DNA from 3 places in the Parageobacillus sp. VR-IP genome. Region 1 is predicted to be linked to each of the others. Evidence: riboswitches for the same ligand, from Rfam matches in the RefSeq annotation. Region 1 holds a riboswitch; each other region holds the start of a gene.
What was found. A riboswitch is a leader RNA that binds a small molecule or an ion and turns the genes downstream of it on or off. The one in region 1 is predicted to bind S-adenosylmethionine.

Region 2: it holds a riboswitch for S-adenosylmethionine, as region 1 does, so the genes downstream of both, HT574_RS05845 (methionine ABC transporter ATP-binding protein) here and HT574_RS08445 (Na+/H+ antiporter NhaC family protein) in region 1, are expected to answer to the same signal.
Region 3: it holds a riboswitch for S-adenosylmethionine, as region 1 does, so the genes downstream of both, mtnW (2,3-diketo-5-methylthiopentyl-1-phosphate enolase) here and HT574_RS08445 (Na+/H+ antiporter NhaC family protein) in region 1, are expected to answer to the same signal.

Annotation. Positions count from the first base shown of each region.
Region 1 is NZ_JABVYQ010000003.1:47,070-49,339, reverse strand. Features, by position in the region: gene HT574_RS08445 (Na+/H+ antiporter NhaC family protein) at 67-1,392, opposite strand; SAM riboswitch class I at 1,502-1,607, opposite strand; gene HT574_RS08440 (TetR/AcrR family transcriptional regulator) at 1,774-2,270, opposite strand, start outside.
Region 2 is NZ_JABVYQ010000002.1:66,614-68,883, reverse strand. Features, by position in the region: gene HT574_RS05855 (thioredoxin family protein) at 1-57, shown strand, start outside; gene HT574_RS05850 (SCP2 sterol-binding domain-containing protein) at 289-636, shown strand; SAM riboswitch class I at 1,116-1,224, shown strand; gene HT574_RS05845 (methionine ABC transporter ATP-binding protein) at 1,321-2,270, shown strand, end outside.
Region 3 is NZ_JABVYQ010000001.1:341,798-344,067, forward strand. Features, by position in the region: gene HT574_RS01855 (pyridoxal phosphate-dependent aminotransferase) at 1-921, shown strand, start outside; SAM riboswitch class I at 1,074-1,185, shown strand; gene mtnW (2,3-diketo-5-methylthiopentyl-1-phosphate enolase) at 1,251-2,270, shown strand, end outside.

The sequences.
Region 1 (2,270 bases):
AACGGAAACGCTCACATATCAGAACACCCCCATAAAGAAAAGGTCTCCATATCAGAGACCTTTTCTTTATATCGCTTTATTCGCTTGTAAGTCCACCTTCACTTCTTTTGGCTTTTTCAATTTTGGATAGTCAAACACAATCGCAAGCATCCCACAAACTCCAATTAAGATTGGATAAAATGAATACTGCAAAATGCTTAATGGTGAAATGGAAGCAACACCTGCTGCTAAAAGCATTTGCGCACCGTATGGGATGAGCCCTTGGAAACAGCATGAGAAAATATCTAATATGCTGGCAGATTTACGCGGATCAATGTCATATTGATCTGCAATGTTTTTCGCAAGTGGGCCAGCAATTAAAATGGAAATCGTATTGTTTGCGGTTGAAAGATTTGTTAAACTCACTAATCCTGCGATACCAAATTGTGCTCCTTTTTTCGACTTTACATTTCTTGTTACTAATTGAAGTAAATAATCAATTCCACCGTTATGTTTAATGACTTCCACCATACCGGAAATTAAGATCGCAAGCAATGACAATTCCTGCATTCCAGCGACCCCGTCACCGATGGCTTGAATGAGGCCCATTGCATTATAGCTTCCATCAAGAAGGCCGATGATCCCTGCTAATAAAATGCCGCCTGCTAACACAACTAGTACATTGACACCCATTAATACAGTCACCAATACACCAAGGTAAGGCAAAATTTTTATCCAATTAAAAGATTGATTCGTCATTTCCGCTTGCTCTCCAGCAGGAAATATCCAGAAAAGAACGATGGTGATAATGGCTGCTGGTAAAACGATGAAAAAGTTCACCTTAAACTTATCTTTCATTTTCGTATTTTGTGTTCGTACTGCCGCAATCGTTGTGTCTGAGATAAAAGATAAGTTGTCTCCAAACATGGCACCGCCAATGACAGCTGCCATCGATAATGCCAAAGAAATATCCGTTTGTTCGCTGATTCCGACTCCAATCGGCGCTAATGCTACAATCGTTCCCATAGAAGTTCCCAGCGAAATGGAGATAAAACATCCAATAATAAATAAACCGACTATTAATAAATTTTGTGGAATAACGGAAAGAGCTAAGTTGACCGTTGATTCAACAGCCCCCATTTTTTTGGTTACTTCCGAAAATGCCCCTGCTAATAAGAAAATGATGACCATTAACATAACATCGGCATTTCCAGCCCCTTTGGTGAACACTTCAACCTTCTTCGTTAAAGACTCTTTCGGATTCATCATCAACGAAATACTTGCCGCAATCAAAATCGCCACAATGACTGGAAATTTATAAAAATCACCCATAGCAATTCCTGCACCAATGAACAACACTAAAAAGACGACAAATGGAAATAACGCAAATAGATTTCCTTTTTTTAACTCCACTCTTTCCACCTCATTTTATATTTTTTCGAAGGGCCTATTCACATAGAGAAAAGGCCTCTTCTTATCTGAACATAAGAAGAGGCCTTATACGTATCTATATAAGAAACCCTTCTTATCTTTCAAGCATGATGCTTGCTGGATTTGGCACAGCACTCGAAAACGAGTCCGCTGCCGAGACTTCTTCGGGCCAGTCCCTCCGCCTCTCTAGATAAGAAGATGAACAGTCGTATTTTGTTGTAAAAACAACTAAAAGGTTACAACATATTCATCTGTTGTGCAATACACCTTGAGAATGTCTTATTTTTAAATAATTTTCAACAAATCTTAAAATAATATGCAAAAATCCCGTAGCTAAATACCACGGGAAAAGAAAGCAAAAATCTATTCTGGTTTATAGATCCCATATTTCATTATCTTAAGATATTCATTCAGTTCCCTTATCAAAGACTCCACACCACTCATGACATCCATTTGCTTATTTTTGTATATAGCCATATACTTATTAGACAGTTGTTCGGCAATCAACATGGTCATGCGGATCACGGTATCCACGGAAATATCCTCTCTAAGTTTTTCCATTTGGATCAGGTCTTTAATATAAACATGCTCCAGTAAAAAATCTTCCTGATAAGCTTCGTAATGTTTCTTAATAATTTCTTCCATTTCCTCCTTTACTGCCACAGGAGGATTGGTGAAGGCATCCGTGATAAACTGAGTTTCTTGGAGATACTGAACCGTTAGTTTTTGTTTCAACAGGACGATTTCTTTGATCCTTTCAAAGAAATCATCAGATTGAATTTTTTCCATTTCTTCCATTGCTAGTTCCGTCAGAAAGTCCTTCACATAATTCACTAAATAAAGGTACAAGTTTTTCTTGC
Region 2 (2,270 bases), on a different contig from region 1:
CATTCTGTTCCTTATTTGCATAAAACAATAAAAGAGATGTTGCCGAACAGCCATTAGATTTTTTGAAGCCAAAGATAGACTAGTTCATCGACGATTTTTGAACGATTCCCCTCCCCTATGATGTGTTTGGCGCTCGCGTTGAAAACAGCAGTTGTTTTGCCTCCATTTGACATATTTCTTGGGAAATGACGGGAATTTTGTTCTTTTTCTAAATGATTTGTCGAGCTTTTTCTAAAGGATTCTTTTCGCTCATATGGAAATAAATGAAACAAAGGGGAGGCGGATAAAATGAATATGCGTGAACTAGTCAGCCAACTTGCCGAACGAATGCAAACATTAAATCATCTATTGCCGATTTTACCGGAAGAAGAGCTGTACGTTCGCTTTGAGTGCGAAACGGAAACAGCAGTCGTGGCCATTTCAAAACATCAAATCAGCCCAAAAGCGGAAGTAGACGAGCGGCGGGTATTAACGGTGCGCGGGTCAAAAGAAGCATTGGAATCGCTATTAAGCGGAAGGATGAAATTGCAGCAGCAAATTCGTCTGAAAGAAGTGTGTATTTCCGGAAGTTTCCGGCATATGTTATTGTTGGAGTCATTGCTTCACTTAGCCAAGCCATATCGATATGTTTGTTAAATAATGTTTCACATAATTTCCTATGCAAAAAATTCGTAGGCGCAGAAAATAGTGCTGCCATTCAGAAAAAACTTTGATTACAAAAGGCGGAGAGGGTGCCCGGTGCAATCCTGCAATCGATTTTCCTAACACGGTGCTAATTCCAGGAACCTAGACAGCTCGAAAAGATCAAAAACATGTCCCCCTTCTCTCCCTGACAAGAGAGAGTTTTTATTACAAATCAAGGGGGGAACAGAGGATTTGGTCGTCTGTTGGGATTGGAAAACATCAATGAATGAATTGAGGATTTAGAGCAGACCATTGCCGCTGCGACGTGGATTACTTTGAATATTTCCGTTTCATCATAAAAGTAAGATTGCTGAAAAATATGGGAGAAAAATTTTTTTGTTGACATGATTCGACATAAGATGATACAATCACATTCGTAAATTAATTTGTAATTAATTGAAGATTTGTAATTGAATAATATGATTGTTGCGCTCTTATCAAGAGAGGTGGAGGGATGTGCCCAATGAAGCCCGGCAACCGTCAGCACATGTGCTGAAATGGTGCCAATTCACACAAAGCGTCTGCTTTGGGAGATAAGAGACGGAATGGTAATGATTACCTTTCTGTTCTCTTCGAGCAGAAAGGTTTTCTTTTTGGAACGGCTGCTCTGCTAGATGAAGGAAGGTGAAAATGTGCATGATTACATTGGAAAATGTGACGAAAATATATGAAGCGGCAAACGGATCGGTCACTGCAGTCGATCATGTTTCTTTACAAATTAAAGAAGGGGAAATTTTTGGAATTATCGGATATAGCGGCGCGGGGAAAAGCTCGCTCATCCGTCTTCTTAACGGATTGGAAAAACCGACAAGCGGCAAAGTCATTGTTGCCGGACGGGATATGGCTAATATTAAAGGAAAAGAATTGCGAAAGGCTCGCCAGGAAATCGGGATGATTTTCCAGCATTTTAATTTGCTATGGTCAAGAACTGTTCATGAAAATATTGCCTTTCCGTTAGAAATTGCTGGTATCCCGAAGGAAAAGCGGAAAAAGCGGGTCGATGAGCTAATTCAGCTTGTCGGGCTGCAAGGAAGAGAACATGCTTACCCGTCACAGCTGAGCGGCGGGCAAAAGCAGCGCGTTGGCATCGCGCGTGCGTTAGCAAACAATCCAAAAGTGTTATTGTGCGATGAGGCTACATCCGCGCTAGACCCGCAGACAACTGATTCCATTTTGGAACTTTTGGTGGATATTAATAAACGTTTAGGATTGACGATCGTATTAATTACCCATGAAATGCACGTGATTCGCAAAATTTGCGATCGCGTCGCAGTGATGGAGAACGGAAAAATTGTCGAGCAAGGCGAAGTGCTGCAAGTGTTCCGGCAGCCAAAACAAGAGATTACGAAACGATTTGTGCGGCAAGTTGTTGAACCGGAGGAAACAAAAGAAACGATTACCCATCTGCTTGATAAATATCCGAACGGAACGGTTATCCAATTGACGTTCGTCGGGGAGGCTGCGGAACAGCCGCTGATTGCCAATGTTGTGCGCCAGTTTCAAGTGGATGCAAATATTTTACAAGGGAAAATTTCACAAACTCATCAAGGCGCCTACGGTGTGCTGTTTGTTCATATAGATGGGGA
Region 3 (2,270 bases), on a different contig from region 1:
ACCGTTGACCCCAAAAAAGAAGTCGCCGTTTTGTTCGGCGGTAAAGCGGGGCTTGTCGAGATTCCGCAATGCCTCGTGAATCCTGGTGATATCGTGCTCGTTCCTGACCCGGGGTATCCTGACTATTGGTCGGGGATTGCGCTGGCGCGTGCAAAAATGGTGATGATGCCATTGCGTGCCGAACACGAATTTTTGCCTGATTATAGTGACATTCCTCGCCATATTGCAGAAAAAGCCAAACTTATGTTTTTAAATTACCCAAATAATCCAACCGGAGCGACTGCTTCGCAGGAATTTTTCGAGGAAACGGTGTCGTTTGCCGCCAAGCACGGGATTTGCGTCGTCCATGATTTTGCTTACGGTGCGATTGGCTTTGATGGAAGAAAACCGGTTAGCTTCCTTCAAGCAGAAGGGGCAAAAGACATCGGCGTGGAAATTTATACGTTTTCGAAAACGTATAATATGGCGGGCTGGCGTGTCGCATTTGCCGTCGGGAATGAAAGCGTGATTGCGGCGATTAATTTGCTTCAGGATCATTTATACGTCAGCCTGTTTGGTGCGATTCAGGAAGCGGCAGCAACCGCCCTTCTTTCCTCACAGCGCTGCGTTGAAGAGCTTGTCTCCTTGTATGAATCGCGGCGCAATACGTTTATAGCGGCATTGCGGCAAATCGGCTGGGATGTTGCGCCTCCAAAAGGCTCATTTTTCGCGTGGCTGCCGGTGCCACATGGGTGGACGTCGGAACGTTTTTCCGATTATTTGCTTGAAAAAGCGCATGTGGCTGTCGCGCCGGGAATCGGATTTGGCGAGCATGGGGAAGGCTACGTGCGCGTCGGCTTATTGACGAGCGAAGCCCGTCTGCAGGAAGCAGCGGAGCGGATTGGCAAGCTTTGTCTTTTCAAAAGCGAAAAAAGTGATTGACAACGTCAAAAAATACTGTCATAATTCAAATTAAATTTGCAAGCACGAATTGTTTGAAAAGCGAATACAATATTGTAAGCATTCTTACTATAAAATTTGTGAAAATTTGTGAGCACGAATTGTTTGAAAAGTGAATACAATATTGCAAAGCATTCTTATCAAGAGTAGGCGGAGGGACAAGCCCAATGAAGCCCGGCAACCGGCTTGGCGGTGATCGCGAAGCACGGTGCTAATTCTTGCAGCGGAAACGCTGAGAGATAAGAAGAGTGTCCATTTCAATGCCTCTTCTTATGAAGAGGCTTTTTTGATGAAGAGAAAGAGGGATGAACATGAGTCAAGTCATTGCCACCTATGTTATTCATGACGAGAAAGACATAAAGAAAAAAGCAGAAGGAATCGCTCTTGGCTTAACGGTCGGAACATGGACCGACCTGCCTCTGCTGGAACAAGAGCAGCTGCGCAAACACAAGGGGGAAGTCGTCCATATACAAGAGCTGGAAGAAAGCGAACGGGCAAATCAGTATTTTGGCAAACGGCTGAAGCGCGCGATCGTGCAAATCGCTTATCCGACAGTCAATTTCAGCGCTGACATTCCGGCGCTTTTGGCAACGGTGTTCGGCAAGCTGTCTTTAGACGGTGAGGTAAAATTGCTAGATGTAACGCTCCCTGACGCTTGGAAGAAACAATTTCCGGGACCGCGCTTTGGCATCGACGGGATTCGCCGAAAAGCCAATGTATATGACCGTCCACTTCTCATGAGCATTTTTAAAGGCATTATCGGCCGCGATTTAGCGTATTTAACCGAACAGCTGAAGCAGCAGGCTCTTGGCGGTGTCGATCTTGTCAAGGATGATGAAATTGTATTTGACAGCGATTTGCTGCCGTTTGAAAAACGGATTACAGCAGGCAAAGCGGTGCTCAACGAAGTGTACGAACAGACGGGGAAACGGACGTTATATGCCGTCAATTTAACCGGCAAAACGTTCGAATTGAAAGAAAAAGCAAAGCGTGCGGTGGAGCTAGGCGCCGATGTATTGCTGTTTAACGTCTTTACCTATGGTTTGGACGTATTGCAAGGATTGCGCGAGGATGAAGAGATCGCCATTCCGATTATGGCTCATCCGGCGTTCAGCGGCGCGCTTACCCCGTCGGAATTTTACGGTGTTAAAGCGTCCTTACTGCTTGGCAAGCTGCTTCGTCTTGCCGGGGCCGACTTTGTCCTTTTCCCATCGCCGTACGGAAGCGTCGCGCTCGACAAAGAAGAGGCGCTTGGCATCGCCAAAGAATTAACGGATGAGAAGGAGCCGTTGAAACAGGCGTTTCCGGTGCCGTCAGCGGGCATTCACCCA